Regions from separate parts of the Lysinibacillus sp. RC46 genome, predicted to be linked through region 2. Evidence: riboswitches for the same ligand, from Rfam matches in the RefSeq annotation. Region 2 holds a riboswitch; the other holds the start of a gene.
What was found. A riboswitch is a leader RNA that binds a small molecule or an ion and turns the genes downstream of it on or off. The one in region 2 is predicted to bind cobalamin.

Region 1 (12,591 bases), on a different contig from region 2:
TGTATTTTGAGTAATTTTTCAATTTAAACGTCTTATTTTTTTACATGAATCAATTTCATAAATCATATTTTCCAAGAGCTTAGACTACTCCTATTAAGAAAACTTACGTTTTTTAAAATTATGCTGCTTGAGTTTGTGATTCTAATAAAGCATTGAGACGATCTACTGCTAATTTGCAGGCATTATAAATAAACGTCACCAGGTGGAAATGAAGTTTTGCTTTTCTTCCTGTTTTGTGACGGACATTGTTCAACTGAAAATATTGCTTTAAGTATGCATTTACACGTTCAACGGCTGTGCGTTCTTTATATAGTTGTTTCCAAAGTTCAGAGCCTCGTGCTGGATACGTGAATTTTCGTATATCTGTGTCACATTTGATTTTGAAAACCTTCTGACAAAGGGAATCATTACGTAACGGACAGGTTGCACATTCCTTTGGCCTTGTGAATTTTAGTGTTCGGTACTTCTCATCGAAGCTATCATAACAGTAGCTGTGTTCACGTACACAGGTCGGTCTGAAATGTTCATCAAAGCCAAGGTACTCGCCTTCATTGCGGACATTATATGGAATAACTGCACGCATTTGATACGTATGTAATTGACTGTAAATGGGCTCGTAATCATACCCTGCATCCAAAATAGCGGTCGTAAAATGCCCTGGAAATAGGTTTTCTGCTTTCTTTAAAAGAGGGATCGCTGCTTTACTATCCGACAAATTGGCAGATGTCATGAGGCGTCCAACAATATATTGACTCTTTGTGGCCACCGCGAGATGTCCCTTAAAGCCAAACCAAAACGTGTTTTTGCCATCACTGTTCTTTTTAATGCCCCAATTCGGTTCGATGGGCGCATCTTGCCACAATGTTTCTAGTGATGTATCGAGCTGGTCCTTGATCTCTTTTTCATAAGTTGACTGGTTGGCTTTGATTTCTGCTTGTTCCGTAAGCCAAGCCTCGCGTTCTTCTTTTGATTTTCGTCCACGTTTTTTTGGTGGTACAGGCTCTTTTTTCTCCGAGGGCTTTGCCGCATCACGTGACTCAAAATGTGTGGCATCAATCGCGAGGTGTTCATCATAAAGAAAACCTTCTATAAAGGCAGTTTGAATCAATGTATCTTGCATGTGGTCGAGAACATCTGATTGACTGATGACATCGATCATACGCGAATAGGACGCTTCAGATGGAACCACGTCTGAAACGAGAAAACCGCAATCGAATCGAAATAAAGGATCATTGACCAAACGTTTGATTAAATCCTTGATCGTCGGAATCCGTTCGACAATACGAATAATGAGTGATTGTATCATCGCACCGTAATTTAATTCACGTGGGGCACCACGTAACGTCTTTTTGGAAAACAGCTGAAATATAGGTTGCACGTCGAAAGTGGCAAAAATAGCATCAAATCGACGTGAACTTTCCATTTCCAATAATTCTTGGATGCCAAATAGGCTCATTTGTTTTACAATAGTCATAGGGCATTCACCTCATTCAGTATGTTAGTTTAGACGCTACCATTATACCGAATTGGGGAGGTGCCCGTTTTTTATTGTTTTAGAACCCTTGATACTAAAGAGATTAGAATTATGAAATTAACTCACATATAAAAAGTCATGCTTTGAACAAAAAAAGATTGATTTCGATCCTTCTTATTTCGCTAGTGTCCGCGTTAACGAAAAAATTTAGAATGAAATTAATTAGGTTTAATGTATTCTCCTGTGGAAGCATTAAAGCCCGCTGCTTCCAATTTTGTTTGGTCACTATTCCAACCTATCACTATTAGAAGGGTAACATTTCTCTCTATATCTTTTCTAAGCATAAAATTATAGCCTTTAGCCCAATCTTTACCTGGATAAATACCGCCAATTTTTATGGCTTTTTGAAGCAATTCAGGTGAATCATACTTAATATCTTTCATTTGTATAAACTCTTTTTTAGGGTAAGGAGAAGTACCATCACTCGTTAAATCATTTGTATCATCTATTTTTCCGTCATGAATGGTTACTAAAAAAGCCTTATTAGTTTCTGGCACTCCAAATAAAATATTCCAATGCTTTCTTTTGCCGTTACTTCCGATTGACTTTCCAGGCTTATCTAAATCAATATTTATTGCATCTTTTAATTGAGCATTTTTATTCCATTTCAATGCAGGCGGATAGGCTAATTCAATCGCTTGTTTTATTGATAATTCTTGCTGTTCATCGGCTTCAAATGTATCTTTTGTTAATTGTAGAGAACTAGCAGATACTATCTCAACAGCATCAATTGGAACTAATAAAAGTAAGACAACAAAAACAATTCTTTTCATTTTCTCAAGCCCTTTTTAGGTGTATTGTTTCCAAAACTTATTCAAATATTCTGCGTCGTTAGTAAAAAACATTTGTCGAACAATTCCCATGGCAAAAAGGGATATACTGGATTTTATAGAATAGTATTAACCAACCTAAATTTTTTAATCAGGAGTGAGGAAATTGGAAGTTACTGAAGAGCAAAAGTCATTATTCAGTAGAATTGGCTATCTCTATTTACCAGCTAATAATATCGATGAAACAATTGAATGGTACCAGAATAAGCTAGGATTTAAGCTTAAAGCACCAAAATTTCAGGATGATATTGGTTATGTGGCAGTATTAACACCGCCAGAAGGATATGTTGTATTACTCCTTGTAGAAACAAAGGATCATACAACAGCAGATTTTTTACGCGATGGTCGCCTGTATCAAACTTTTACGTTGAATTGTCCAGATCTTGAATATACACATCAATCATTAAAGGCTAACGGTATAGAAGTTATCGAGATTATGATGCGTGGAGAAAATGCTAAATATTTTGTCTTTACCGACCCATCAGGTAATCATATCGAGGCTGCTTGGTCTGTATGGGACTGAATGACAAAAATAGGTGCTTTAGTACAAGAAGAATGATTAGACTTTATGTTTAATCATTCAAAAAGATAGTTGCTATTCAACTAACGGTCTGTTTAGTGGAACAAGATATAAAACTTTTGATGATAAAATTAGTCAATTGTAAAGGCTGTATTCTAAAAGAATGTTGCTATACAACTCCCATGAAAGAACGTAATAATCTTTCATTTTCTGTGGTGAAATGTTGATTTTTGCGCTACATAGATGGCTAACGGGGGAGGTTAGTGGAAGAAGGGCCATTGTAATAATGTGTAGAAATAAACAAATATAACTAATTCTAAACAGGAGGTATTATGAAGGATATTAGTTTATGTGTTAAAGAGTTGGATGTCCATTATTACGAATTAGGAAAGAACACTAAACCCACAATAGTCTGTTTACACGGACTTGGAAATAGTGGGGCAGTCTTTTCTGAGTTAGCTGAATACCTAGAAGATGATTTTCATATATTATCTTTTGATAATCCAGGTCACGGAGGCACATCTCCTTTTGTAAATGAAGATGGTTATCTATTTTCAAGTCTTGCAAAATGGTATAACGATGTATTCGAACGAGTCTTAAAAGAACCCTTTTATATTTTGGGCCATTCTTGGGGAGCTGATATAGCTTTACACTATGCTAAAATGTACCCTAAAAAAATTAAAGGGGTTATCTTACTTGATGGTGGCTATACGTTTCCAGATTTCCAAGAAGATATGACCTTTTCTAAAGTATATGATGGGTGGAATGATTATATGGAGCATTCCTCGGTTTTTGACACTTGGGCTGATGTAATCGGGGAGTACCAACAATATACTGACCGATGGAATGAAAAAATTGAACAAATGGTTCAAACACTTTTTAATAAAAGAGAAAAATATGAACTTATTACTTCAAAGTTTACTGTATTATCTATTATTAAAGCATTTTTTAGAGAAAGTTTTACAACAGCTTATCCATACATAAAATCACCATTGATTCTTATCCACGCAACTCTTCCCAAAGAGTTAATAAACGCTAGAAGAACTGGAATCAACAAATTAAAACAGCATATAGAAAATGTCACCATTGTTTCAATGGAAGCAACTGATCATATGGTTCATTGGGATAACCCTAAAAAAGTAGCTAATGAAATTCATAACTGGGTATCTAAATGTTGAGCTACGTGGCGATTGCAAAAAAATATTACACCAATTGAAGTGAACGGAACCTCGGAAATTGGGGACGTTGTGGTCATTTCTTTAATAGTAGCCTCATTTCTAGCTGCATTTTTTAGCCAAAAGGGCAAGTTGAGAATTTTTTCTTTAATTGTTTCCGCGATTCCAGTGCTTTTTCTACTAGGATTGATTTTACTACCGATATTTTATTTGTTAGAGCAATAATCGGATACGTTCTTTGTAAAAAGATGGTGAAGTTATTGCACTTCAACTAACGAATGCTTTAATTATAAGAAGATTGGGGAAAAGATAAAATATTTCCGAAATAAAGGTTATCTATTTGTTGCTTGAACACCAATAAAAATTGTTAAAAAGAGTGGTGATAAAGTGGAGAATGTAAATCAAAATAAGCGTATTCTTTATGCGGTTTTCGAGCATGATATTCAATTGCCAATCCTAGATATTACTCATCCCCTTTTCAACGCAAGTATTGATGAACAGGCGTATCATTTGAGCTGTCTTAAGTCAGCCAAGAGCATTGAATCATTAAAAAAGATGCCTGGCTTTATCCGCAACATCTTTCTGACTACTCCCACAGATAAGCAGTGGGGTTCTTATGTACTTAAGAGAAGCGTTACAAAGCTCTCCACAGATGGTGTTGCCATGTCCTGTGTACAACATCTTTGATTTATCTTCTGTTCCATAAGACTTTCTTATTTACACAACCGATGTTGTACAAGACCAGGACTAAGATTCCTGGTCTTATTATGTTAGTCATTACTATAAGGTTTTTATTATATTCAGAAAATAAAATTGACGTGAACATTTGAGCATGTTATGTTTAATACTAATTTCATAGCAATCATTACAAGTTTGAATGAAGAAAAGCTTTCATTCAATTAAAAGGAAAATGGGTGTAAATCCCATGCTGTCCCGCAGCTGTAAATGAGGAGTTTTGTTTAGATTACCACTGAGTGAATACTTGGGAAGGTGAAGCAAAATCATGATTCATGAGCCAGAATGCCTGCTTGTAAGGAGATTCATTGATGATCTACGAAAGATAGGGAGATGGATGGGGGCTTACTCACAGTAAGTTATTCTGTCCTTATTCTTTTGGAATAAGGTTTTTTTTATGCCTTTTTTCACTCTGTAGATTCTTCATTTAGTGCACCACAAACAAAGATAGGAGACAGAAAATGAGATTGACAAAGTACTTACTTCCTTTCATGCTTGTTATGATGTTCAGTTTACTTACTGGCTGTACAAGCACTGAAAAGGAAGAGACAGCAACGAAACAACAGACTGACGAAAAAATGATAACGATTGGATGGCCATTAGATGTAGGTCCATTAAATCCCCATACATATTTACCAAATCAAATGACAGCACAAGCGATGGTCTATGAATCATTGGTTGAATATAACGATGACGGAACAATTACGCCGAAACTAGCAGAAAGTTGGGACATCTCAAAGGACAAAACTTCTTATGTTTTCCATTTAAGAAAAGATGTCAAGTATTCTGACGGAACGGCTTTTAATGCAGACAATGTGATTCGTAACTTTCATGCAGTTTTAGCAAATCGTGATATGCATTCTTGGATGGGCATGGTTAATCATATTAAAGAGGTTGTGAAAGTGGATGACTTTACAATTCGTTTGCAATTGGATGAACCCTATTACCCTGTCTTAAACGAACTTGCCTTCGTAAGACCTTTCCGTTTTTTAGGTGATAATGGATTCCCTAATGGTGATGCGACAAAAGATTCAATCAAAGCACCAATTGGGACAGGCCCATGGGTATTAACAGATTACAAAAAGGATGAATATGCTTTATTTAGTCGCAACGAAAACTACTGGGGAGAAAAACCTCTTGTAGAACAAATAAAAGTAAAAATTATCCCTGATTCAGAATCTATTTCGTTGGCCTTTGAAAATGAAGAATTAGATTTAATATATGGTCGTGGCATCATTAGTTTAGATAACTATACGTTTTTAAAAGATAGCAGGAAATATAAAACTGCTACGTCTGAACCTTTATCTACGCGAGCACTACTGTTTAATACACAATCAGGACCGTTAGCAGAATTAAAGGTACGTCAAGCGATTCAATATGCAATCAATAAGGAACAGATGGTTGACAGTATTACACATGGTACTGAAAAAGTGGCCAATACACTATTTTGGGATGCTGTGCCTTATGCCAATATTGATTTAGCGCCAATTTTATATAATCCGAAAAAAGCGCAACAATTGCTAGATGAAGCGGGATGGACGCTACAGAAGGGTGAAAAAATTCGCTCTAAAAACGGACAGCCACTAACATTAGATTTAATCTACATTGCGACAGATGCGATTCAAAAACCTATGGCAGAACTAATGCAAGGTGAACTAGCAAAAATAGGTGTACAATTGAATTTAGAAGGCGCAGATGTGATGGTAGGTCTGCAAAAATTAATGGATGATCAAGTTGATATTAATTTCTGGCGTACAAATGGACCACCAACAGATCCACATAGCTTTGCTAATGAATCAGCTACACCAAACGCTAATGGTGTCTATGAAGCGAAATTAGGCTTACCAAATGCCAAAGAAATCGATAATAACATTCATCAACTATTAGTAGGTACAGATGAAAAAGAGCGAGTGCAACTTTATACGGATATTTTAACAATGTTCCATGATCAAGCACTATTCTATCCTATATCTTACGAAACAAATAACGTGATTTATCAGCCATATATGAAGGATTTTGCTCCACGTGCATCTGAATATGATATTCCATTTGCACAAATGGATAAAGAAAAATAACTGTAAAAGAGAGAGTATGTTTATCAAAGACAGCTCTCTCTTTATCATAGGATTGATTAGGAAGTGACAGCATGTATGAATCGACATGGATGTTTTGTTTAAAAAGAATTTTGACTTTACCGTTTGTACTATTGGGCGTATCCATCCTGACCTTTGTATTTATTCGTTTCGTTCCAGTAGAACCTGCTGAGGTCATTCTTAGATTGGCAAGAGTTGCACCAACAGCAGAAGCCATTCAAGCATTGCGTGAAGAACTTGGAACAGACAAACCTTTTCTTATTCAATACTTACTATGGATAAAAGGCGTTTTGCATTTAGATTTTGGTACATCTTTTGTTAGTAAATTACCAGTAGCACATGAACTTTTCGCGAAATTACCCGCTACCATTGAATTAGCAGTTGCTGCATTTGTGTTAATTTTAGGATTAAGTATACCATTAGGGATCATAAGTGCATTATATAAGCATTCCATCATCGATAAAATCATTAGACTATTGACTATTATGAGTGTATCGATTCCAACATTTTGGTTAGGTTTTTTACTGTTATATATATTTAGCTTGAAATTAGGGATCTTCCCGACAAATGGAAAGGGCACACTAGCACATCTGGTTTTACCTGCATTCGCATTAGCTTTACCAACAATTGGACTGATCGTTCAGTTTATCCGTACAACCATCATTGAGGAATTACAACAGCAGTATGTTCAATATGCACAGCTAAGAGGATTAAAAAACTCTGTGATCCTCGTACGCCATGTTTTGAGAAATGCTATTATCCCGCTAGCTACTGTGTTAGGTATGACGCTTGGTAATTTACTAGGTGGTGCAGTAATTGTAGAGCAGGTTTTTAGTTGGCCAGGACTTGGGAGGTATTTAATAGAATCCATTATTAACAGGGATTACCCAGTTGTACAATGCTATGTATTGATTATTGCTGTCATTTATGTGCTTGCAAATTTATGCACAGATGTATTGCATCGTCTATTGGATCCTCATCTGATGATGAAGGACAGGAGAGATTGAAGTGAGCCTATTACATAAAGAACTCAGATTATTTAGTCTAACGATACTGCTAGTCATTGGCTTGTTAGGACTGTTTGCGCCAATTTTAATGCCTCATGACCCTTTAGCAGTCGATATATCAAAGAAATTTTCAGGTCCAACATGGGACTATCCATTAGGTACAGATCATTTAGGAAGATGTGTTTTTTCACGATTGCTTTTAGGTATTCGCTATTCTTTAGGATCAGCGCTCGTCATTCAAATAGTAGCCATTCTTTTAGCGATCTTACTAGGTGCTTTTGTTGCGCTAAAACGAGGCCTGATAGATTTCCTATTTATTCGAATATGTGATATTTTATTAGCTTTTCCTACACTTGTCCTTGCATTTGGACTTTTAGGTTTATTAGGTCCTAGCTTAAAAAATGTGTTGATCGCACTTATTTTTACGCAATTTATTTATTATTCAAGATTGATAAGAAGTTTATTTATTGGAATGAACGAAAAAGATTTTATTCAAGCAGCAAGAATCAGTGGCACTTCTGGAATCAAATTAATCAAACGCCATTATATCCCCAATTTACTGCCACCTATCGTAACAATAGTCGTATTAGATATAGGAAAGGTTATTTTAGAAATTGCAGGCTTTTCCTTTATTGGACTTGGCGTGCAGGCCCCCATCCCTGAATGGGGAATGATGGTGAATGAAGGAAAACAATACATCCGTCAACATCCTGAATTAATGCTTTATCCTGGACTTGCCATCGTCCTTGTTGTGCTATTATTGAATCATTTGGCAAGTAGTTTCAAGAAGCTTGACCAGTAAAGGGGTAATTATGGAGAAAGTTTTAGAAGTGAAAGACTTAACGGTAAAAATCGGTGAGAAAAATATAGTAACCTCTATCAATTTGACAGCCTATAAAGGGCGTGTCTTAGGGATTATAGGGGAAAGTGGTAGTGGCAAGACAATGCTTTGCCGCGCTATCATGCAATCATTACCGGCTTCGGCGCAGATCACACAAGGCCAAATCATCTACCAACAAGAAAATTTATTGAATGTATCAGCTGCTAAATTGAGAGCGTATCGCGGAAGGCATCTGTCTATGATTATGCAAAATCCGTCTACAGCTTTTGATCGTATTCAAACAATCGAAAGTCATTTTCGGGAATCATTAAAAGCTCACTTTGTAATGACTAAAAAAGAAATGAGACAGATTGCCATTGATGCTATGTATAAAGTCAATTTACCCAATCCAGAAAAGCTTTTGCGCTATTATCCTTTCCAATTAAGTGGCGGAATGTTACAGCGAGTGATGATTGCTTTGTCATTGGCGATACAAGCTTCTATATATATTGCAGATGAACCAACGACAGCCCTTGACACAGTCAATCAAAAACAAGTATTAACATTATTTGATCGTATTCGTTCGGAAACAGAGGCTGCTATTATTCTTGTGACACATGATATAGGTGTTATTGCTGAACTAGCTGACGATGTGGCCGTGATGTATCAAGGTGAAATGATTGAGCACACGAATGTCTATGATTTTTTTGATGCGCCTCAGCATCCTTATACAAAGAAACTTTTACAATCAAGAATTATGTTTTAGAGGTGAAAAAATATGACGCTGCTAGAAGTGAACAATATAGAGATGCATTATGCTCACAAACCATTCATGTTCAAACGAGGACAGGAAGCTCCTGTGTTACAAAATGTAACATTTTCACTTCAGGAGGGTGAATGTTTAGGAATCGTCGGTCAAAGTGGTTCAGGCAAAAGTACATTAGGCCGCATTATTTTAGGAATTGAACGACCAACAAAAGGTGAGGTTCTATTTCAAGGAATTAATCTTTATGAAACAACAAGTAAGCACAAAAAAATAATACGTAGAGATTTACAGGCTGTCTTTCAAAATAGCTATCATTCATTTAATCCGAAGCAGACGATTTTTGAGATAGTAGAAGAACCTCTCCTAAATTTCGAACGTTTCAGCAAAACAGAGAGACAACATAAAGTAATGGAATTACTAGACTGCGTGGAGTTAGATAGAACAATCGCTCAAAAATATCCTGCGCAACTTAGTGGTGGGCAACAGCAACGTGTCAACATTGCAAGAGCTCTTGCTTTAAATCCGAAATTGATTGTATTGGATGAAGCCATTAGTAGTCTTGATATGATTTTGCAGAAGCATATTATACAATTACTACAAACTCTCCAAAAAGACATGCAACTTGCTTACATTTTCATTTCTCATGACTTACAAGCAACACGTTTTATGTCAGACCGAATCCTCGTGATGCAGCACGGTCAGCTAGTTGAGGAGATTGGGAAAGATGGTGCATTCAAGCACCCTGTATCTCTAGAACTATACAATGCTATTTTGCCATCGCATCCTCGAGAAAGAACGATAAAAAAATAAAAGATTTTAATAATCTTGAGTTAGAATTACTTAGCTATTCCAACAAAAATAAGCAAGGAGTTATATAACATTTATCTATCCATTTGTTATAATAAGGAAAAATCTTGCAAAATCACTGAAGATAATGGAGGTATAGGATGAAGAAAGGTCAAATTCGAGCAATTGCTATTTGTGTATTTAGGAAAGGCGATTCAATACTTGTCTCTGAAGGCTTCGATGAAGTAAAGGGAGATCATTACTATCGGCCAATTGGCGGAGGAATTGAATATGGGGAGACAAGTTCTCATGCAATAAAGAGAGAAGTACTTGAAGAAATCGAGGCAAATATAAAGAACTTAAACTATTTAGGTACAATTGAAAACATATTTACATATAACGGCGACCTTGGACACGAAGTAGTTTTTGTATATGATGCTGAATTTGTTGAAAAGTCCTTTTATGAAAAACCTTCTTTTTTCGGACAAGAAGATAATGGCGCAATCTTTAAATTGCTTTGGAAGCCAATTAGCGATTTTACAGATAATAAATTAAAATTAGTTCCAGACGGATTAGTCGATTTGCTTTAGATCATTAAATTAGTTAAGAGCTTTCTTACTTGTACATTGTGACTGGGTGTTATAGTTCAATTAAGGAAAATCAAGCTTTATAAAAAAGAAACTCCATTTTGATCAATCTATTTTCAAAATAAATTTTCTATTGGTTGAGAAGTAGAGTGGTGAGGTTACACATGACACAAAAAAATCTCAATGCACACACTGATTTACAATGAATAATCCTGAATAATTTTTAAGCCAGTACAATTAGTATTGGCTTTTTTATACATATAGTGATTGGAAGTATGGGGGAGTGTGGAATGATATTGCCCAGAAGCAAAAGAACGAAAAAAAAGGCATCTCATCCATAGATGAAACACCTTTTATTGAAGTTATTGGGCTAATCGTTGAAGGAAGGTATCTAATTGTACTAGTGTGACATTGTCTTCCACCCCGAACATATTGTTACCTTTACCAATCGTAATTTTATTGGAAGAGAGAATGGCTACATAATTGTAAGCCCAATGCGTACTTGGAACATCAACAAATTGTAGTGCTGTTCCTTGTTGTTTTAAATGGTATGCTTCCACTAAAACTTTCGATAATTGACCACGTGTTATAGGAGAACCTGCATTGAATTTTCCGTTTACATCACCCGTAAAAACGCCAAGTTTTCTTAGTGCTTCCGCAGCACCTGCATATTTAGACGTAGGGCTTACATCTGGAAAACTTGAATTGGTATTACTAGTATCTAAATGTAATTGATTTGCCAGTTTAAGAGCTACCTCTCCACGCGATGCATAAACGCTAAAGTCGACGTCAGTGCCTTTTACTTCTCCCAAGTCATTTTCAGTGAAGTTTGCAATGCGTTTTGCTCCTACGTAACGAGATCCCCAGTAATAAGGATCATTAATTTTATCGATTTTAACCCCAGAACTTGTAGTAGCTGAAATAAAATTGCTGTCACCTATGTATATGCCAACATGGGAAACCCCACTTCCCGAAGTATTAAAAAATACAAGATCCCCAGTCTTCAACTGATCTTTAGCAACCGAAGTACCTTGCTGATATTGAGCTGTAGATGTACGTTGTAGTGAAATCCCTAACTTAGAAAAAACAATTTGTGTATATGCTGAACAGTCTACACCTGTTTTAATATCTGTTCCTCCATATTGATAAGGAACACCTATATATGCTTTTGCTGTACTTGTTAAATCTGCTATTGTTGCCGCTTTTGCATCATGAACACCCATACCTGTAAAGAACATAAACGATGCGAAAATGGGTAATAACCATCTTTTCTTCAATTAAACCTACTCCTTTCAAAAAGCTTTCGCAATTGAATAAAGTAAGAATAGCATGAAACAGGCACGAGTTATTTTTCAATAATATTACCGATTACCTTTAAACAGCAAAATTGAAACCTTAATTTTAACTGTGTAAAACTTCTGCAACAATCATGGGCAATTTTACTAAAAAAAGTTAGAATAATTGGATGAAAAGGGGCTAAAGTGTTAATTTAGATGTTTTATCCAATTGAAGTTTGAGTGATTCCCTCGTTATTTCACTGAAGATGGAGGCGATCTTCATAAATTTTTCGAAACATCTATTGTAAACTCATCTAGTCGATTTAATATTTTTACATCAATTCCTAGCTCTTTTTGATATTCATAAACCTGTTGGCCCTTTTCAGTTAATTTTTTAATGACTTCTCGATTATTAGCTGGATTTAAGCCTTACTTTTCAAACTTGTCGACCATTTGCAGGC
Region 2 (12,591 bases):
TTCGAATTTCGCAAGTTATTAATTAGATTATATTTTCATGTTTAATTCTCTATTAGGGTTATAGGATTTTAGCCATTTTTCAGCTTCACTAACCATCCACGTTCCAAATTCATTTAAAAACGATAACAATAAGTTTGTATCTATTATGGGTGTTATGGCATATTCAAGTGCTTTTTTCATGTCCCTTTCCTTTTCAGGGAAATATTCCGAAAACAATTTATAAGCAGGATATAAATCCCTTGTATATGTGTTTGCTTTAGTTATGACAAGTCCAAGTCCTGCTCTTACAATAATTTTCATAATCCACTTGCAACAATCTTTAATATCCTCTATATCAGAATTATCTTGAAGATCATCACAGGCATTTTTAATTTGACCTTGCAAATGAATAAGGTGGTCATTTGCTAAAGCTTCGTCAGCTTTATATCTTGGTAATTGAGGTATCAAATCTTCTCCAAACACACATATTCCATGGGTTTTAAGTATGAAACTAATTATTGAAAAAGATGACGAATTTAAAATATCTTCTATGCCGTAAAAACTTAGTTCAATACCATCTACACAAGTATGTTTTTGATTTAATTCTTGTTCCACTTCTTTTATCCGCTTTAACTGCAGTTTATTAGGGTTTTGTTTTGTAACCGCTATTGTGTCTAAGTCAGCTACGCCTTCAATACCTATCCCTTTTGGAATAGATCCTCTTATGTATACACTATGTAAGTCATCTTGAAGATGAGTGGAATACGTATTAACCACATCGTATATCACAGGAAGAAAAATTGGGTTGATTTTATTCCAGTCTGAATGGTTAATAATGTAACCATCTCTATCAGTAACACATAAGCTTCCAATTTCTCTAATAGTAGTCATCACATATCTCCTTCTACAATTTTAGTTGTAAATCAATCTACAATCACTCTACCTGGGTAATTTTTTATCGTTTGCCAGTAGTCTGCTGCTTTTGTTCTCTTGTAAAACTTATAAAATGGTTCTTTTTGGCGAGCAAGTTCTTTATAGACCCTAATTATTTCCTGTAAAAGATTTTCGATATGCTGTACAGACACTTTCTTCACAAAAAGCTCCCCTGCCTGTGCGTTTTTACCCATCGGAACAGCCCCTAAATACACATCAAAGCTATCTTTCTGATATACAAGCCCAATATCATCATATACGGCATTATAGCAAGCTGATGCACAGCCATTCATATTAATGCGAATCCTGCTTGGTACTTCCAAGCCTTCAAGCTGCTGATACAGCTCCTCTGTAATCTGTGCTGCCTCCATTTTATCGCCATCACAAAAATCACAAGCCTTCATAGTTACAATCTGTCCTTGCTTTGCAATATATAAGCCCGCCTTTTCCAACTTCCTTTTGGCAGTCGTTAATTCTATTGTCGGTACAGATAGTAGTATACTGTAGGATGCAGAATATTTAATAGCGCCACTCACTCCGACTACCTCTGCGATTGTTTGAAATTGTGCTGGTGTATAATGTTTGTTGATAATGCCAGGACTCACAGCAAGACGCGTAAATTCACCTTCTATGTTTAACTTAGCAAATGTTTTTTCAGGAATATTATGGCTAAAAGCATTTATAGTCATTTTTACCCTCCTCCTATAAAAAAAGCTAGCACATGGCTAGCTCCTCTTCTTTATTGAAAGCTTTCTGGATAAAATCCTTGTGCCAAAATTTGTATTGCTTCAGCCGCACGAACACCTTCAGACGCTGCTGATAGTGGTAAAATAACGAAACGTTTGTTTAATACCGCTTCCGTTTCTTTTAGTGCCGGATCATTTTTTAGGAAATTAATTTTTTCTTCAGCAGTAGTTGAACCATAGTCAATTACAACGATAACTTCCGGGTTGCGCTCAACTACATCTTCTTTTGAAACGGTTGTCCAGCCAGACTCAACATCCCCAAAAATATTTTTTCCACCTGCTACTGTCACAAGTTCATTCATGAAGTTTTGGGCAGCAGTGAAAACTTCTTTCTCACCACTATCAAATACAAGAATACGTAAATTCCCCTCCTCTTGCGGAAGCTTCGTACGAATATCCTCTACATCTTTTGTCATTTGCTCAATTAACTTTTCTCCACGCTCTTCCACATGGAATATCTTGGCGATGTTACGAATATCGCCGAAAATATCCTCTAACTTAGGATTTTTAATGCTTGAAGATGTATGTAAATAAGTGTGGATGCCAAGTGCTTCTAGTTCTTCTGGTGTTCCAACACCCTTCTCACTAAACCCGCTTTTCCAGCCTGCATATAAAAAATCTGCTCCTGCATCAATCACTTGTTCCTTTGTTGGGTATTGCTCAGCTAGTACCGGAACTTTATCATAAGCTGCCTGTAACGGTGGATAAATTGCATCATCTAAATATGCTGTTCCGACCATTGAATCCTCTAAGCCTAACGCTAGCATAATCTCTGTCACATGCTGATTTAAGCTAATTGCTTTTTTAGGTGCTTGCGAATAGACTTGTGTCGTATCGTTATTGTCAATCGTTACTTCCGTTGCTCCTGCTTTTGCTGGTTCTACTTGTTCACTTTGCGATGCTGAATCCTGTTTTTCCTCGTTACCACAAGCCGCTAAAATACTTAGCATTGCGATTGCAAGAACAAGCCATACGCTTTTTAATGTCTTCATGTCTACTTCTCCTTTTTTCTAAAAAATATATTGAAAGAAATCTAAGTCTCTTAAACTAACTATAAAAATTGCTCAGATATATAATAAATATGCGGCTTTTTCGTGACAGGATGTACATTAACTTCTGCATGTACACCAAACACCTTTTGTAGCAATGAGGGTGTTAATACATCAAACGGAGTTCCATACGCCGCAATTTCTCCGTCCTTTAAAACATAAATTTTATCGCAATAAGTTGCTGCAATATTTAAATCATGCAAGGCTACAATGACCGTAATCGGCAAGCTCTGTATTAAATCCATAAGCTGGAGTTGATGCTGAATATCTAAATGATTCGTTGGCTCATCTAATGCCATAACCTTAGCCTGTTGCGCCAAAGCCCTTGCAACAACGACTCGTTTTTTCTCACCACCAGATAATGAACTAAAAGTACGTTCACTTAAATGCAGTACGCCTGCTTGCTGCATCGATTCCTCGACAATAGCTAGATCTTCTTTTGTATCCACTTCCATAAGCCTTTTATGCGGTGTACGTCCCATTGCAACAAGATCCTTAACAGTAAACTCAAAAAGCACTGGTGTTTCCTGCCCTACGACGGCTAGTTGCTTTGCTATCTCCTTTGAAGATTGCTTGTAAATATTTTCATTAAATAAAAATACTTCTCCCTCTTGAGGTTGTAGCATACGATACATATTTTTTAATAGGGTCGATTTCCCACTGCCATTAGGTCCAATTATGCCCACAAACTCGCGTTCTTGAATATGTACAGAAACATTGTTTAATATTTTCACCTGCTGCACGGCAAAAGTAAGGTTCTTTGCTACGTATACCATCTAATTTTCCTCCCCGAAAGAATACATTTGCTTACGCAACATCCATATAAAAAATGGGCATCCGCATAAAGCAGTAATAATTCCAATCGGCATTTCCTCAGGTGCAATCACAATACGCGCAGCTGCATCAGCCCATATTAAAAATATCGCACCAATTAATGCACTGACTGGCAGTACAAACTTATAATTTGAGCCGACAATCATGCGTACGATATGTGGAATAATCAGTCCTATAAAGCCAATTGCACCACTTACAGCAACAAGGACACCTGTTAATAGGGAAATTAATAGAATTAGTAGCAATCGAAATTTCTCTAAATTAATCCCCAGCGTAACAGCAGATTCTTCGCCTAGTAAAAGTAAATTCAAATGACGTGCATGAAGACGTAAAATTACGTAGACGACCGTTAAAACAACGAACGGAATCATTAAATTTACCCATTTCGCTCCAGCCAGACTTCCCATCATCCAATACATCACTGCCTTTATACCGCCCTCTTCTTTCGCCATCATCAGCATAAAATTCGTCATTGCTGACAAAACTAGTGACACGGCAATTCCGGCTAATAATAATCGAATAACTGAAATTCGCCCCTCAACTCGTGCTAAGAAAAACACGATTAGTACTGCAATCGTCGCACCTATAAAAGCCGCAAGTGATAGCGCATACATACCTAAAAATGAAAAAGCGCCCAGTAAAATAACAGACGTCGCCCCGACAGATGCACCGGAAGATACACCTAAAATATAGGGGTCTGCGATTGAGTTGCGAACTAAAGCTTGAATAGCAGCTCCCGAAATTGCAAGACCCGCTCCGACTATTATGGCAAGTACTACGCGGGGAGTACGAATTTGCCAGATGATGATTTCCTGCGAACGACTCCAATCTTCTGTAATGCCAAGTGGATTGAACGGGATATGCGATAAAATAATGCGCCATACAATACTAGGTGTTATAGACACAGAGCCTACCATTATCGCTAACGTCAAGGATATTAGAACGACACCAGTCAACACTAATAAGAGTAGGTTGATTTTTCTAGTTGTTGGATTCTTCAAAACGCTCTCCTCTCTTAAAGCAAAGGGCATAAAAAAATCCCCTTGTCTACAAGAGGATGTCATAGTTAAATAAAGGGCGTCTCTTCCCAGTCACTACAACCATCCTCGTGGTTCTATGTAAGTTTGTTGCTTTTATTGGCAGGTCTCCTGGCTTAGGTTCATCATCTATACGCCTTCCCATAGCTCGCTACAGTGACATATTGTATAGACTCTCCATTACAGTTGCGGGACAGCATCGGATTTGCACCGATTTCCCTTTTAAGCAAACGAACAATGTCATTCGCACCAACAAAAATTATTAAGTTATAAGAGGAACAATATCAGAATATTTTCCAGATAGCAATTACATTATATATTACATTAAAGTAAAAATAGTAATAAACGAGAGATTAATAGCCAGAAAATAGAACTGTTAAACATTAATTACTATTGGAAAAATAAAATAAATTTAGACAATAATTTATCTTACCTTACTATACAAATTCCTCATAGTACGCTATTAGTCTCGATATTCAATATCAGTGAGGGCAACACTCTACATGATCTACTAACAAATCTTTCATTCTATTTTGGTTATCTATTTTTATAAATGGAAATTATAAAAATACAAAGGATTTTCTTTTCTACTTGGAAGTCATTAGGTTGAGATAACCTTCATTTCATAAAATAATTGTTTAGGGTAGTGAGAATTAATTCAACAAGATTCATAAATGCTTAATTTTAATCCTTTTTTTCAAATTCCATCTTCCAACTAAAATATTCGTTGTCAGTATTTTTTTCATATTTTAATTGAGCATCGAATTTAGAACCTTTTTTACTTGTTAAGCCTTTTACCAATACCGTTCCATCGGCTAGCAATTTCTTCACCATTGTTTTGGTAGGCTTCTTCTTCTTCGCGGCTAAAAATTCATCGTTTTTCCAGATGACAAATTTACAGCCCTTTTCCCAGTTACTGCAGCCGAAGCCTTTTTGTCCTTCGATCACGCTATGACCACATAATGGGCATTTCCCTACTACTTCAAATTTCTTCTTCGCTCGTGTTACTTTGCTGAGTGTCACATCTTCACTATTTTTAATCGTCTGAACGGCATTGACGGTGAAAAAAATCTCATCCGCAATTACTTTTCATTAAACTCAAATTCAATTTTTCCTTCTACCAAACGAAGTGACGCATTAAATTGTTTACCATTCTTTGACTTAAACCCTTTAACCACAGCTGTTTTACCAATCTTACATAAATCATTAATGTTCTTTTCAGTTAGTTTTTTTCCTAGTAACCTTTCTGGGAACGTTTGCTTACAACCATTTTTATAATTCGAACAACCGTAAAAACTTTTACGCAAACCTATTTTTCCTACTTTGCATGTCGAACATGGCACAATATCTTTCACAGCAGCTGGTTTAAACTGCTCAGCTTCAATTGAAAGTGACTCTAATTGTTTAGGTACCTCCGCTATTAATTGAGTAATAAACTTGCCTATGCTTTCAATAAAATGTTTTGCAGAGCCTTCTCCACGACCAATTTTATTTAAGTAAATTTCCCATTTTGCAGTCATAGATGGACTTGAAAGTAATGTCCCTTCGATAGCCCGACATAAAAGCTCCCCTTTCGGCAAAACGCTCACTATGTTTTTTCGTACTTCAATAAATCCATGCTTTTTAATGGTCTCTATAATGCCACTTCGAGTTGCTTCTGTACCAATACCTTCAATCGATTTCAGCACCTCGATTTCTTCTTCATCCTCAACTGATTTACCACATGTTTTCATCATCGTAATGAGTTGCCCTTCTGTATAAGGCTTAGGAGGCGTAGTTGTGCCTTCTAGAATAGAAACCTTACTTTGTACCATTTCATCTTGGAAAACAACAGGTAACGATTCCTCACGCTCTTGCATCCCTTTTTCACTTAAAAACAATTCTTTCCAACCTTTTACAAGTTCTGTTTTCCCTACCGTTTTAAACTCTAAATTTTTGACATTCGTTATAATCGTTTTTTCATCGTATTCATAATCTTGGTGAAACATGGCGAGTGTCGTATTGACTATTTCGAAATAAATATTTCTTTCATCAGCATTCATTGATTGTAACGCTTTTTCTGTTGGCACTTTTTTCGTTGGAATAATAGCATAGTGCTCCCCAACGTTGGCACTGTCGACATAGCGTTTGTTATTCCCGCGATTAATCGCATTAAATGGCTTTCCAACGAGCTGCTGATATTTTGCCAATGATTCATTTAAATAGGCAAACTCATTATGTGTAATGAGGTGTGAATCGGTACGTGGGTAAGAAACGAGCTTTTTCTCATAAAGTGATTGCGTAAGTTTCAACACATGCGACGGGCTGTATTTCCAACGTTTATTGGCGTTGGCTTGTAATGTTGATAACGCATGTAGTTTGGGTGGTGCAATACGCTTCGTTTTGTTCGTTACACTCGTAATTAGACCTGTATCCATCGGTTCAACCCCATGTTGTTGCAATAATTGCACAGCCTCTGCACGCTCTTTTGTTTTTAACTTTGCCTTCCCTTTATATACACCATTTTGTGCTTTAAAGATCCCTTCAATTTCATAAAAATTTTCAGGCTTGAAATGTTCAATTTCCTGTTGTCTTTTATAAATTAAATATACGGTTGGCGATTGCACACGTCCGATGGAGATACTACCCTTAAAGCCTTTTTTTTGTAAAAGTAGCGTATATAGGCGACTACAGTTCATGCCTACTAACCAATCGCTAATTTGACGTGTTTTTGCTTCTTGGTACATGAGCAGATCACGCTCATTACTTTGCATATTATTAAAACCTTTTCGAATTTCCTCAACTTCTAATGAATTGATCCATAATCGTTTAACAGGCTTATTTACTTTTGTCATTTTTAAAAGTGAGTAGAAGATATTTGAACCTTCACGTTCACTATCACAGCAGTTATAAATCATTGTTACTTGCGGATCACTAAAGATTTTTTTTACTGCATTAAATTGTGAATACATTTTAGAGACAACTTTATCTTCAAATTTTTGTGGAATGATAGGTAATGATCCAAGCGACCATTTCTCCCATTCCTTTTGATATTCTTTTGGTTCCTTTAATTCAACAAGATGACCAACTGCCCAGGTAATTACTGCACCTTCAGGAAAAGTAGAACAAGGTTCCAATTCAATAAATATTTTCTCTTTTTGTTTAATTTTAAATGCATCAGCATAAGCTCTTGCTTGAGATGGTTTCTCTGCCAAAATGGCGATTTTCCCCATTAATCATCACATCTTCTTTAAAATATTTTAGTAACTTTTTAATATATAAACATAAAACTCAACTAATCAGATTAGTTGAGTTTATTATGAAATACCTTACTACTATTTTACTTTAAACAATTTAAAATATCACTTACTAAAATCTTTAAATGTTGGCGGTATCCCCTTCTAAAGCTACAACTTCCGGAACAGTTCATTGTATCTTCAATAATTGCACATGTTGGCTCAAGAAGAACACTAATAAAAAAATTGCATCTGATCTTTTAAGTTAGTACCAGATACATTTTTTTTGAGTTCGAAAGTTAAGTTATTAAAATAAAAGTGCAATATTTTTTATGTACAATTGCACAAATTAAAAAATCCCTTCACTTAGAAATATCTTCACAATCTTATGTAGTACTTACTACAAATGATGGAATTTCAAGGCTCTTATTTGATAAACTTGAAAATGAGATTTTTACAAATAAATACAATGTTTCGAAATATAGCGAAAAAGAAATTCTTGAAGTACTTTTGAATGGAAATCCAATGAATGCGAAGTTGAATTATGGGTACCAATTAAAAGTTAGATTTTGAGACTTTTAAAAAACTGGTAAAAATATAATCTGACCCAATAAAGTTAGACATATTTAGTTAAGCATCTTCTAAGACCTGAGAGGTAACCACCGGGCTTAGGTCTTTTAATTTTCTCTTCATTCGTTTGTGATTGTAATAGTGAATATAGTCCTTGAGTTCCTGTTCAAAATGTGCCATAAACAATCCCATATAATAGACAGATTAATTTACTTTCTTTTCTGTCTACCATAGGGGAACCATATCAATATTTAATAAGTCTATTTGTTCGCATATAGTCTTTAGCCATGTAGTAAGCACTTATTGAAAACATTTGAGTTAGAATTTTCTTGTTTTTAAACAAGCTTTCAAAACTATCAAAACCAATTAAATTAACTTCAATATTTTCAGTATCATCTAAATCTTGCTCATATGCCTTATATGCATCTAAGATAAGATACGTTATAACTTTATTATTCTGTGTAGCGGGATTCACGAAATATTCTCCTAATAAAATCGGTTTTATTTTAGAAATATATCCAGTTTCCTCTTTAACTTCTCTCAGAATTCCTTCTTGATTAGTCTCCCATTCTTCTATTTTGCCTGAAGGTATCTCTAGAAAAATTCCGTTAGCTGCATATCTGTATTGTTTAACTAAAACAAGCTTTTTATCTTTTGTAATAACTACCGCATTAACCCAATCACTGTATTCATTTACATGGTAATTTTCAATGACTAAGCCATTAGGAAGTTGACATCTATCTTTTCTTAAATTACCAAATTCACTCTTATATAAAAACTCTGATTTTAATGTCTTCCACCTCATACTTAAGCAACCCTCCCTCTACAAACCTAAAAGTACCAATATTCCGACTAATTATACTAAGATTTCAGGTAGGTTTCAAATATCAATAGTTTCATTTAACAGAGCCATAGTAGCGGATCATATTTAATGAAAAAGGAAGAACTGTCCTACAAATTGCAGAATGTATGATAGTGCCAATTCGCATTGAAATTAAAACCTTTATTTATTGATACATATGATTTTATATTTATTCTTTTGTTAACAAAATAAAGAGCCGCATTAAAATGCGACTCTTCATCTTTGCATTATTTATTCCCATGACTCAGATCTTTATGGCCGAACTTCGCTAAAAAAGGGATATGTTTCGTTAGTTTGTTATAGATATTGAACAGAACTTGTACAACCGGCTCCAATATTTTGGAGAACTTGATAATGACAAAGCTTGCCCCAAATGACAGAAGGGCTCCTCCAATCACGTCGGCTGGATAATGTACTCCGACGAAGATACGTGAAATCCCTACTAGGATAGCCCATACTAATACAGGATACTTCCACGAGTCTTTTCGTAATAGCAACGTACATGCTAAAGAGAATACTAATACTGAATGATCACTTACAAATGAAGAATCGTCAGCATGTGGTACTAACTGATGAACATTATACGTTATGAATGGTCGTGGATGATAGTTGACAAAGTGAATGAGTGCGTTTAAACCCAATCCAAGTAAACATGTAAAGACAATGTAAAAAGCAGTATATTGTTTTTCTGTCCTTTTTTCTTTGTTTGCTGTAAACCATAAAAATAACATAAATACGATTACGACATAAGGAACGCTATCAGTGATGAAAATCATCCCTTTATCTAGTAAAGGATAGCGACCAGCTAAATCATTAATCCATTGAAATACTTCATAATTCATTTTTAAATCTCCTTGCTTTTAATTTCTCAGTAAATTAAAGTTTTCAAATATGCGCTGTTTCCAGTTGAATACTTGCTTACCCTTTCATACATGACGTCATCATACGCCTCATAGTTTCCATTCATCAACAAAACACAGATGAAACTGAAAAAATCCATATCTCCCCCAAATCATTATCTACAATATTAAATCCTAAACTAGAAAATATTATAGTAAACTAGCAAAAATCAGTATAAAGATGATAAAATATTTTTATAAAGGGGGCTTCCAATATGGGAAAATTAAGCAAAAGGAATATACTGTGGATTGTGCCAATCGGAATTTTAGGGGTGTTCTGGTATTTTTACGGTCCACAAAAGGACATTACAGATAATGAATATATTACATATGTAAAAAACTATTCATTCGAAAATAGTAGTAAAACAATAGAATCGGGCTTTGCTAACGCTTGTCAAAATCCATACTGGGTTTATTTTGAAACTCAAAAAGGGCAGGACGTTGTAGAATTTAAAGGAGAATGTCCTGTCGATAATAAAGCCGCGAAAGTGAATGTTCAATTTTTAGTTGACCGTGATATGACAAATGTGAGAAACGGTGCAATGCTGGTCGATAATAAAATGCAGGAGGAAGCAGATCGAGATAAATACCTTCTCGCTTTAGTAGGTAAATAAATAGTTAAAAGCTCTCGTTTGAAAAGCGACGAGAGCTTCTTTTTATTGAATCGAGGGATAGAAATGCCTAACTGACGGATTGAACCACTCTACCGACGGATAACTCCCCTCAACACTTTATAAAGAATTGATTATTTCACAGCTTTCCAAATGGTCCATCTGTCCTTTTCAACTATAGAACCTTCAATTGAAATCGACTTATCAATATAATTCACTAATTCATTTAATTCTTCATCGTCTAATTCGTGCAAAATACTTCTGCCTGTTCTTTCCCGTAAATCTTTTAACAATTGCTCTTTCTGTTCATAGACATTTCTTGTTTCCCATAGCTTTACTTCTTTAATCTCGCTAAACCCAATTGCCTTAAGTGTCTCAACTACTAGCTCACTACTATGTCTGCGTTTTATTTCTTGCTCCTTTAATTTTGGAAAACGCTCAAAGAAATAGCCTCTAATATGGTGGTCATCACCTTTTAATAAACAATCTTCAGGTGTCCGGTCTTGGATAATGTAAACCCCTTTATCCTCCAAAATTCTGTATGCCTCTTGAAAACAATCCTTTAAATCTCGGATATGATGAATTAAAGCTCTTTCCAGTACTAACTGGAAGCTGTCATTGTCCAAGCCTGTAGCCAATGCATTTCCTTGCTTGAAAGTAATAGTATGATAGTCTTTACAGTTTTCTTTAGCCCCAACGAGCATAGCCTGTGAAAAATCCACACCTATTACAGAAGGTACGCCCATATTTGCTAATGCTTTCGAGTAAATGCCTCCGCCACAGCCAATATCTGCAGCCTTAGAAGTATTCATGATAGGGACAAGTTCTTTCATTGCTTCCATCCACGAATGGTCAGCTTGTCGAGTTGTATAAGTAGTTTGATTGTCTTTATTGTGAAAATCAATGCCCATCTTCATCACTCTTTTCTGTTTTTTATGCCAATCTTGATGGATATTCTTGCTAACATTATTTTACAACCATTTTGTACATAAGTGAAATCAATGTTAATTATTAATTTCCATAAGTTATTCTTATCACAGAAGTATCCGTTCTGATTTTGAGAGTGTTTACTTTGCTTTTTAAAAAAATAAACTGTATCCAAATTGTTCGTAGTGCAACAATTGAGATACAGTTAAAAAGTGAATCTTGGCCATTTGTTTAGATGACACAGTTATATTAAAGTGCAAATTCAATAGTTTTAGCTGTTCGCTCCGCTACAGATTTCCCCATAATTTGCTCAACAAGATATAAAGCCATATTAATTCCTGATGAGACACCTCCAGAAGTTATGAGGTTACTATCATGAATAACTTTGCTTTCTGATACTACTTGAATCTCAGGGTATTTTTCTTGTAAATTTTTTAATGCTAAATGATGAGTAGTGGCTTTTTTGCCATTTAATAATCCAGTATGTCCTAAAATATACGCACCCGTGCAAACTGAGCATATGTATTCACTATTTTTATGTTTGATAATCCACTCTTGAATTTTATTGTTTTTAATTATAGATTGCACAGCTCTTAAAGGTCCCCCTGGAATGATTAGAATATCTAATTCAGGACTATTGTCAAAACTAAAGTCAGGTACTACTTTTATTCCTGAATGCGTTTTAATTTGCTCCCCAGTTTCCGAAATGGTAAATACTTCAAATGGTTTCGTAGGTAATAATTCTTTTTTATAAAGAGTAAGAGCTTCCTCGACTTTATTCTTAGTTGTCAGTGCTAGTACTTCTGCTGGGCCAGTAAAATCTAAAACATCTACATAATCATAAAGTAAAATGCCAACTCTTTTTGTTTTCATTTTAAGATCCCCCATCGCCATGATAGTTCTTTAAGTACGATTATAACACGATTATC

Region 1: linked by a shared signal. The riboswitch ahead of nikA (nickel ABC transporter substrate-binding protein) and the one ahead of ABH966_RS25250 (FecCD family ABC transporter permease) in region 2 are both predicted to bind cobalamin.

Annotation. Positions count from the first base shown of each region.
Region 1 is NZ_JBGCCF010000004.1:12,638-25,228, forward strand. Features, by position in the region: gene ABH966_RS04890 (transposase) at 119-1,474, opposite strand; gene ABH966_RS04895 (hypothetical protein) at 1,693-2,307, opposite strand; gene ABH966_RS04900 (VOC family protein) at 2,471-2,887, shown strand; gene ABH966_RS04905 (alpha/beta fold hydrolase) at 3,217-4,062, shown strand; gene ABH966_RS04910 (hypothetical protein) at 4,447-4,746, shown strand; cobalamin riboswitch at 4,912-5,105, shown strand; gene nikA (nickel ABC transporter substrate-binding protein) at 5,256-6,869, shown strand; gene nikB (nickel ABC transporter permease) at 6,941-7,894, shown strand; gene ABH966_RS04925 (ABC transporter permease subunit) at 7,896-8,696, shown strand; gene ABH966_RS04930 (ABC transporter ATP-binding protein) at 8,707-9,480, shown strand; gene ABH966_RS04935 (ABC transporter ATP-binding protein) at 9,493-10,290, shown strand; gene ABH966_RS04940 (NUDIX hydrolase) at 10,428-10,856, shown strand; gene ABH966_RS04945 (C40 family peptidase) at 11,216-12,130, opposite strand.
Region 2 is NZ_JBGCCF010000047.1:5,487-18,077, forward strand. Features, by position in the region: gene ABH966_RS25230 (nucleotidyltransferase) at 28-870, opposite strand; gene ABH966_RS25235 (precorrin-3B methylase) at 903-1,601, opposite strand; gene ABH966_RS25240 (ABC transporter substrate-binding protein) at 1,652-2,650, opposite strand; gene ABH966_RS25245 (ABC transporter ATP-binding protein) at 2,710-3,483, opposite strand; gene ABH966_RS25250 (FecCD family ABC transporter permease) at 3,484-4,542, opposite strand; cobalamin riboswitch at 4,663-4,847, opposite strand; partial or broken gene ABH966_RS25255 (topoisomerase C-terminal repeat-containing protein) at 5,263-5,643, opposite strand; gene ABH966_RS25260 (type IA DNA topoisomerase) at 5,661-7,790, opposite strand; partial or broken gene ABH966_RS25265 (IS3 family transposase) at 8,424-8,543, opposite strand; gene ABH966_RS25270 (NUDIX hydrolase) at 8,608-9,168, opposite strand; gene ABH966_RS25275 (undecaprenyl-diphosphatase) at 9,453-10,067, opposite strand; gene ABH966_RS25280 (glucosamine 6-phosphate synthetase) at 10,340-10,738, shown strand; gene ABH966_RS25285 (class I SAM-dependent methyltransferase) at 10,870-11,646, opposite strand; gene ABH966_RS25290 (DJ-1/PfpI family protein) at 11,912-12,535, opposite strand.